DNA from 4 places in the Shewanella vesiculosa genome. Region 3 is predicted to be linked to each of the others. Evidence: predicted binding sites of a transcription regulator. Region 3 holds the regulator's gene; each other region holds the start of a gene.
The links. The regulator FliA, encoded in region 3, starts transcription of late flagellar genes. The targets are predictions, from matches to a motif close to CTAAAGNTNNNNNNNNNNNNGCCGATA.
Positions count from the first base shown of each region.

Region 1 (2,207 bases), on a different contig from region 3:
GCAAAACGTTGCTGAGCAATTTCCTGCATCGCTTGAGCTTGTGACAATGCATCATCACCAGCAAAACTAAGCACTAATAATGTATCTTCTGCCTCAACTACGGCACCAATATCGACGTAACTTCCGCATTCGGTACAACTATCGCTTACAAGGCCTTGCTGCTGTTTAATTTGTTTAATCATGACTTCACCCACTAGTTAATTTAACGGTCACTTATCAATATAACGTAGATCAAGCAGCCATTTATTTGCCATGCTCACAAATCCTAAAAGTATTCACTTAATCTAAACAAGATCACCGCATTACAGGCTTATGCTAGCTGAAGTGCTAACGTGTTTGATATCTTACGCTGCGTGCTGAGTTGATCTAAAAAATGCATGTCTTCTATGGGAGTATGTTGCTGGTAGGCATTAATCGCTTTATTTTTAGTGAGATAATCACAGTTACTTAATACTTCGACCATAGCATCAGATTGCGACCCTCTGATGACCAGAGCTTCAGGTGTTAATGCTTGTTGCAGTTGAAACTGTCTGGCACCTTGTTGCTGAAATATCATCGCGTGATCAAAGGTGTCTGGATGGACAGAAATATCATCAACTAATAACTGCGGTTGCGGTACAGAAAATTTGTTGCGTAACTTTTGCGTGTTATCAGTGTCAGTTTCTAATTGAAACTGTGCCATATCACGAGCATCTACAGACAGCATAGCCAATAGCAAGCCAAATTCACCGCGACGATTATGCTCAATCGCGACGTTTAATCGGTTCCCTATTTGTAATTCATTGACTAATGTTGACTCAATTTGCATATAAAAACATCACAACTACTGCTCGATGCTATTTTATCGACCAAACAGTCATAAACTTTAGTAATTTATTCAACTTTACACTTTACATACAAAAGGTTTCTGACTACTATGGCGACCGCAATTGAGGAGGGGTTCCCGAGTGGCCAAAGGGATCAGACTGTAAATCTGACGGCTCAGCCTTCGAAGGTTCGAATCCTTCTCCCTCCACCATTTGCGTTGTTATAAAGTGTTTGTTGTGAAGCGTTAAAATTGTAAAGCGTTAGAATGTAAAAAGAGAGTAAGAAAAAAAGAAAATATGTGGAGGGGTTCCCGAGTGGCCAAAGGGATCAGACTGTAAATCTGACGGCTCAGCCTTCGAAGGTTCGAATCCTTCTCCCTCCACCATCTTTCTTTTATTCATATTATCTTGCTGTGGAGGGGTTCCCGAGTGGCCAAAGGGATCAGACTGTAAATCTGACGGCTCAGCCTTCGAAGGTTCGAATCCTTCTCCCTCCACCATTTTACATTTTGTTTTATCAATTTATATCGTGATACTAGCTAAATATCTGTCCATAATTCCTCGTTATCAAGCATCGATTTTTTCAATTCCTACACGACAAGTTTTACCCCCTAACGGTACTATTTTTTGCTTAATCTTTTCTGCTGCTGTTAATTGGCTATTTAGCCGGTCAACATTATTGATGCCATTATTTACGGTATTTTGTCTTTATCTGCTCTATTTCATCCTTTACTGCCATTATTGAACAATAAATACCTATATGGGTCGATAAACACTACTCTTAACTTTGTATTTTAGTTATTATTTATTCCTTTTTGGAATAACGAGTATTATTGCATGTCATCATCTTGGGTCAATCAGGCCATTGCAAAAATAGAAGCCGATTATCAACGTTCTGCTGATACACATCTAATCAAATTAGACTTGCCACAACTTGATGGCATAGACATTTATCTAAAAGATGAAAGTACACATCCTACAGGCAGCTTAAAGCACCGTTTGGCTCGATCATTATTTTTATATGCCCTTTGTAATGGCTGGATAAAAAAAGATACCCCAATCATTGAGTCATCCTCTGGCAGCACTGCCGTTTCAGAAGCCTATTTCGCTCGATTACTCGGTTTACCTTTTATTGCGGTAATGCCTAAAAACACCGCTAAAAAGAAAATTGAACAAATTGAATTTTATGGGGCTAAATGCCACTTTGTTGATAATGGCAGTCAGATGTACGCAGAATCAGAAAGATTGGCTGCTGAGTTAACAGGTCACTATATGGACCAATTCACTTATGCTGAGCGTGCAACAGATTGGCGGGGTAACAACAATATTGCTGATTCTATTTTTAACCAAATGGAACGCGAACCACATCCAATCCCAAGCTGGATTGTGATGAGTCCAGGA
Region 1 is NZ_JAACSD010000003.1:82,138-84,344, forward strand. It holds gene GW828_RS00435 (DUF406 family protein) at 1-182, opposite strand, end outside; gene GW828_RS00440 (VC2046/SO_2500 family protein) at 311-808, opposite strand; tRNA gene GW828_RS00445 (tRNA-Tyr) at 934-1,018, shown strand; tRNA gene GW828_RS00450 (tRNA-Tyr) at 1,108-1,192, shown strand; tRNA gene GW828_RS00455 (tRNA-Tyr) at 1,222-1,306, shown strand; gene GW828_RS00460 (PLP-dependent cysteine synthase family protein) at 1,644-2,207, shown strand, end outside.
Region 1: a site for FliA is predicted at 843-869, ahead of GW828_RS00440 (VC2046/SO_2500 family protein). Genes of this name have one in related genera too.

Region 2 (2,207 bases), on a different contig from region 3:
TACCCACTTGATTTCACTTTTGTGTGTCCATCTGAGCTAATTGCTTTTGATCACCGCATGGAAGAGTTCACTAAGCGTGGTGTTGAAGTGATTGGTGTTTCTATTGACTCACAGTTCACTCATAACGCATGGCGTAACACTCCAGTAGACAAGGGTGGTATTGGCCAAGTTAAATACACTCTAGTTGCTGACGTTAAGCACGAAATTTGTAAAGCATACGATGTTGAACATCCTGAAGCGGGTGTGGCTTTCCGTGGTTCATTCTTAGTAGATAAAGAAGGCCAGGTTCGTCATCAAGTGGTTAACGATTTACCACTAGGTCGTAACGTTGATGAAATGATCCGTATGATTGACGCACTTCAGTTCCATGAAGAGCACGGTGAAGTTTGTCCAGCGGGCTGGTCAAAAGGCGAAAAAGGTATGACTGCAAGCACTGAAGGTGTAGCGGCATACTTAAAAGACAACTCTGATAAGCTATAATTTAGCGTATTAGAGACAATAAAAAAGCTGCTTCGGCAGCTTTTTTATTGGATCAAACTCATGGTTTAGTATTGAGTTTGTCGATGTAAATAAATAGTTGGCCATTAATAGCCGGCGAAAAGTGATAAAAAAATTGGGCTTAACTATTCGTTTGCTAGATCCTTGCTATCATCTTGGTCCACTAACGGCCAACCGCCCAGCGCCTTCCAACGGTTAACGATTAGGCAAAATAATTCGGCCGTGCGTTCAGTATCGTATAAAGCTGAATGCGCCTCGTTATTATCGAAAGCTATCCCAGCCATTTTACAAGCTTTAGCTAACACTGTATGGCCAATCGCAAGACCTGCTAGTGTCGCGGTATCAAAACTTGCAAAAGGATGAAATGGAGAACGCTTTAAGCCGTTTCGTTCAATCGCTTGGTTAACAAAACCTAAGTCAAAAGCGGCGTTATGAGCAACAATAATACTGCGATGGCAATCTGCTGCTTTTTGAGCCTTTTTGACTTCTTTGAATATTTCTAAAAAAGCGACTTTTTCGTCAACGGCTCCACGAAGTGGGTTGGTGGGGTCAATACCATTAAACGCCAGTGCTGCAGGTTCTAAGTTTGCCCCTTCAAAAGGTTCAATATGAAAGTGAAGCGTTTTATCAAGTTCAATAATCCCATCGCTATTCATTTTTAATAAGCTGACTGCAATTTCAAGCAACGCATCGGTATTGGCATTAAACCCTGCTGTTTCGACATCGATAACCACAGGGAAATAGCCACGAAAGCGGTGTTTAAACTTGTTAGCGTCGCAAATATCAGTCATTACAGTCTTTATCCTCAATAGCTATCATTTATCGGTGCAAATGATGTAGGCCGAGTATTATGCGCAAACTCAAGCGCAGTGTCATGTTTGATTGTGGTTTTTATCATCGATTAACCATGATTGTTTTCTAAAGGAACAGACTTTGGGGCCGATAGTAAGAATGTAACTAGGTATAAAGGGTGTTTTTATGTGGCGAAAACTGATCGTTCTCACAAGTTTGTGTCTTTGCTCAACAGCCCATGCTGATTTGAGGCACTACGTTGCATCACTTGAAAACTCAGCATGGCGTGTTGGCGAGAATAATCCAATAGAGTGTCGCTTGGAGCATGATATTCCTGATTATGGCCGTGCAATATTTACCAGTAGAGCCGGGAAAAGTTTAAATTTAAGTTTCACCTTAGATATGTGGCTCAAGCCTGATGCTGTGACTAAAGCAACGTTAATTAGCCGAGCCCCTAGCTGGCGTCCAGGGCATAATGCTAAAGAAATTACTGAGTTAACTTACAGTAAGCAGTTTAATGGTGAAGTGCCTAAAAAAGCTGCCTGGTCAATGTTAAATGAGTTGAGTCAGGGGATGGAGCCGACGTTTTATTATGCTGATTGGTACAATAACGATACTAAAATTGCAGTGGGCATATCTTCAGCTAATTTCGGTGGAAAATATCGTGAGTTTCGCGCTTGTTTAGCAAATTTACTGCCTTATAGTTTTGATGATATCGCTTTTACAGTATTAAATTATCAAGAAGGTGGGGTAGAACTGACGCGTTTTTCTACCCAGCAGTTACAAAAAATACAGCGTTACTTGTCTTTTGATCCAGACGTTGAGCTGATTTTAGTTGATGCATACACAGACAGTTACGGTGGACGCTCTATTAATCAGAGGGTGTCAGATAAACGAGCTGCCTCAGTGAAAGATAT
Region 2 is NZ_JAACSD010000008.1:6,809-9,015, reverse strand. It holds gene GW828_RS09950 (peroxiredoxin) at 1-480, shown strand, start outside; gene rnt (ribonuclease T) at 624-1,289, opposite strand; gene GW828_RS09940 (flagellar protein MotY) at 1,477-2,207, shown strand, end outside.
Region 2: a site for FliA is predicted at 1,417-1,443, ahead of GW828_RS09940 (flagellar protein MotY). Genes of this name have one in related genera too.

Region 3 (2,207 bases):
TAGTTTAATCTTTCTTTAGCGTCCGGAATTTCGGTATTGGCTAATTCAGATAAACGGTTATCAATTTGGAAATCTTTTAATGCACTATGAAGTTGTCGAGTTAACTTACCCACTTCTTCAAAAAGCTCACGCTGCAATGGTGTAGCAAGCTCCCTGATGACGTCATCAGCTTTATCTTGCTGACCTAAGGTAAGCAATTCAACAAGTTCTTGGGCCTGTTCGAGAGTGATTAACCCCGATATTGATGCCTGCATGACTTATCCTTGCTTATGCGAGTCGTTCAAAGATTTTATCTAACTTTTCTTTTAACGTTGCGGCGGTGAAAGGCTTTACCACATAACCATTTACCCCAGCTTGCGCTGCAGCAATAATTTGTTCACGCTTGGCTTCTGCGGTTACCATCAATACGGGTAAATGCTTTAACGAATCATCTGCACGGATTGCTCTAAGTAAATCAATACCTTGCATTCCAGGCATGTTCCAGTCTGTTACTACAAAATCAAAATCGCCTTTTTGTAACATAGGTAGGGCTGTTGAGCCATCATCTGCTTCTTGGGTATTATTAAATCCCAAATCTCGCAACAAGTTCTTAATGATACGCCTCATTGTTGAAAAATCGTCAACAATAAGAATCTTCATATTCTTGTCCAAGGTTTCCTCCGGTGAGCTGACACTCGTTTGCTCTAAATAAGTTATTATTCTTGTGTCCAATGCTTGAGTTTAGCTTTTAATCTGAGCATTGCCTGACTTAATATCTGGCTTACACGCGATTCACTAACATCAAGGATGGCACCGATTTCTTTTAAATTTAATGCTTCGTTGTAATATAACGACAACACTAACGCATCTCTTTCTGGCAATGTCTTAATTGCTTCAACCAATGCAGATTGGAATTGAATTTCAGCAAGCGAGTCAAAGGCCTCATCTGGCGATTCATTATCTGTGATTAACACATCTTGTGAAACACCAAGATCTTCTATGCCTATGATTTTACCAACAGAAACATCATTTAAGATATGATGGTACTCATCGAGCGACATTTCAAGCTTTTCAGCAATTTCAGTATCATAAGCATCACGACCAAGCTGTTGCTCTAATTCATCAATTACTTGTGCAACTCGACGATTATTACGGTGAACTGAGCGTGGAACCCAGTCACCACGACGAATTTCATCGATCATCGCTCCACGAATTCTAATGCCAGCAAAAGTTTCAAACTTAGCACCTTTGCTGTTATCAAATTTTGATGAGGCCTCAAGCAACCCCATCATTCCAGCTTGTAACAGGTCATCAAGTTGCACCGATGCTGGTAATCTTGCCAGCATATGATGAGCAATTCTTTTTACCAACGGTGCATACTGTTCAATGATAGACGTTTTGTTATCGAACTGAGTATACGCTGCGGCTTTATTCACCCGTTCTTCCTTCTTGTATCGGCTTACGTTGTACAAGACGTTCAACAAAAAATTCTAAATGACCACCGGGTTGCTGTGGCACAGGCCAAGTCATAATTTTATTGGCTAATCCGTGGTAAGCAATGGCTGAAGGTGATTTAGGATACGCTTCAACGACTAGTTTTTGTTTACGAACTGCTTTACGTAAATTCTCATCAAAGGGAATGGTTGCCACCAACTCCAATGCAACATCTAGAAATCTATCAGTCACTTTACTGAGTTTAGCAAATAATTCCATACCTTCTCGTAAACTACGTACCATATTTGCCACAATTTTGAAGTGGAACACACCATGTTCACGACTTAGTATCTTAATTAACGCATAAGCATCAGTAATCGATGTTGGTTCGTCACAAACCACAATTAATACATCTTGTGATGCACGAGAAAAACTCAGCACCATATCTGATATACCGGCAGCAGTATCAACAATTAAAATATCAAACTGAGTCCGCATTTCACTAAATGCACGGATCAAGCCGGCATGTTGTGCTGGTGTCAATTCAACCATCGCTTGTGAACCTGATGTAGCAGGAACAATGCCGATACCTTTGGGTCCGCGAACAATGATGTCATCTAATTCGGCATCACCTGACAAAACATGAGATAAATTTTTCTCAGCACGTATCCCGAGCATCACATCGACATTGGCTAAACCTAAATCGGCATCAAGTACTAATACACGTTTGCCCTTTTCGGCTAATGCTACCGCAGTATTAATTGACACACTTGTTTTACCAACTCCGCCTTTAC
Region 3 is NZ_JAACSD010000020.1:31,063-33,269, forward strand. It holds gene GW828_RS17330 (protein phosphatase CheZ) at 1-254, opposite strand, end outside; gene cheY (chemotaxis response regulator CheY) at 268-651, opposite strand; gene GW828_RS17340 (RNA polymerase sigma factor FliA) at 696-1,415, opposite strand; gene GW828_RS17345 (MinD/ParA family protein) at 1,408-2,207, opposite strand, start outside.

Region 4 (2,207 bases), on a different contig from region 3:
CTGCAGGAATACCGCGAATGGCTGCAATTTCTTTGGTCACTTTTACTGCAGGTAAAATCCCTCCTTTCCCTGGCTTAGCGCCCTGGCTCAACTTAATTTCAAACATTTTAACTTCAGGGTGGGCTGCTATATCGCTGAGTTTTTGAGGATCTAAATGGCCTTGTTCGTCTCGGACACCATATTTGGCTGTCCCGATTTGAAACACTAAGTCACAATGACCTTTAAGATGATACGGGCTTAATCCTCCCTCACCAGTATTGAGCCAGCAACCTGCTTTCGCTGCACCATGAGATAGCGCCGTTATCGCTGGTCGAGATAATGCACCAAAGCTCATTGCTGAAATATGGCAAATTTTACTGGTTGTGTAAGGATGGGTGCAATCTGGACCAATGGTTACGTCTATTGTCTTGTGAGAGTCATGATCGCTGACCGGAAAGGCTGAGTTCATGAACATCACTGAACCGGGTTTATCTAGAACTTGTGTTGATCCAAATGCAATTGTACGGTCAACATTTTTTGCTGCGCGATATACCCAATTGCGCTCGGCACGGTTAAATGGCAGTTCTTCACGATCTTGAGAAAAAAAGTATTGTCTAAAAAACTCACCCTGTTTTTCAAATATATATCGAAAGCGACCGATAACAGGGTAATTATGGCGTATGGCTTGTTTTGTTTGCCATTTATCAGCAATAAACATGTAAATGACCGCAATCAGTAATAGCCAAAATAACACTAAGAAAAGACCAGAGAAGATATCCATTCCCCATATAAACCAATGTTGTTGCGGCATATTATTGTCCTTAAATTGAATCTAGTACTGTGTGTTTATTCGCGGTAATTTAGTCGCAGTAATGATAGTAAGTGAGTCTGGTTAATTAACCATATTAGCAATACCAAATATAATCTCACTATATCGTTTATTTTTTCTGCTTGCTATCTAACTGCTTTGTTTTAAAACGAAGAGGCATTTATGGTCATTATTGCAGTGAATTAAATCGTATATTTATTTCATTATGACTTCAGGTATGCATTTTTTGGTCGATAATTAAGCTATCCGTTACTTTAAATAAGACACTATTATGGACATTAAAAGCGCAGCGCCCTCAAATGTGAAGGGACGAGAAAACAACAATACTCCAACCAGTGAAGCGAATGCTTCAACTCAAAATAAAGCTAATAATACGAGTTCAGCGGTAAATTCATCAGCTAAAGTATCAGTGAGTCAACTGAGTCGTCAAATGATGAACAACAGTATTCTTGCCGCACAGGAAGAAGTGAGTATTTCTGCGGGTGACAAGTCTATGGCGTTGCTTTATCGCGCCGCAATTGAAGCCATTAACCAAGAACTTGCCCCTACGCTTGGAGATAACGCAATTCAGAAGGGCGTTGATAGCGGAGTGGATTACTCACCAGAGGCAACAGCTGATCGCATTGTGAGCTTTGCCACAAATTTTTTCTCTATTCACCAACAACAAAATAAATCTATGGGACTAGATGAGCAAGTTAATAGTTTTATGCTCAAAATTGGTGATGCCATAGATCAAGGCTTTAAAGAGGCTAGCGATATATTGTCTGGTTTAAAGGTGTTAGAAGGTGATATAGCCGCTGGTGTGGATAAAACATATGAACTGATACAGCAAGGGTTAGCGCAATTTAAGCAAGATAAGCTTGCTAAAGATGAATCACAAAGCGTGACTCAAGCGACGTAGTCTCTTATGATTAAGATTGGCTCTCAGTGAAAGGATCGTGACTATGTGGACTACGGGTAAAGTAATTGAACGCATTGATTGGAATGACAAATTATTTTCACTGCGGATCAAAGCTGATGTCGAACCTTTTATCGCTGGTCAGTTTATAAAGCTCAGCCAAATACGAGATGAAAAGCGTGTTGCTCGTGCATATTCACTGGTGAATCCCCCTGGTAAGGACTATGTCGAAGTGCTTGCTGTTGCGGTAGAGGACGGGCTGCTGTCTCCAGATCTACAAGCATTAACCCCTGGAGACTCTATTGAAGTGACGTCTAAAGCAACAGGGTTTATGACTCTAGACGAGGTGCCAAATGGTGCTTTGCAAGGTAAACATTTGTGGTTTTTTGCCACAGGCACCGCAGTCGGACCTTTTATCTCAATGCTGGCAACTGATGGGCCTTGGCAACGTTTTGAAAAGGTCGTGCTCGTTTATGGTGTTCGCCTTGGTGAAGATCTTGC
Region 4 is NZ_JAACSD010000004.1:45,744-47,950, reverse strand. It holds gene GW828_RS02415 (FMN-binding glutamate synthase family protein) at 1-790, opposite strand, end outside; gene GW828_RS02410 (DUF5610 domain-containing protein) at 1,080-1,709, shown strand; gene GW828_RS02405 (ferredoxin--NADP reductase) at 1,753-2,207, shown strand, end outside.
Region 4: a site for FliA is predicted at 1,018-1,044, ahead of GW828_RS02410 (DUF5610 domain-containing protein). Genes of this name have one in related genera too.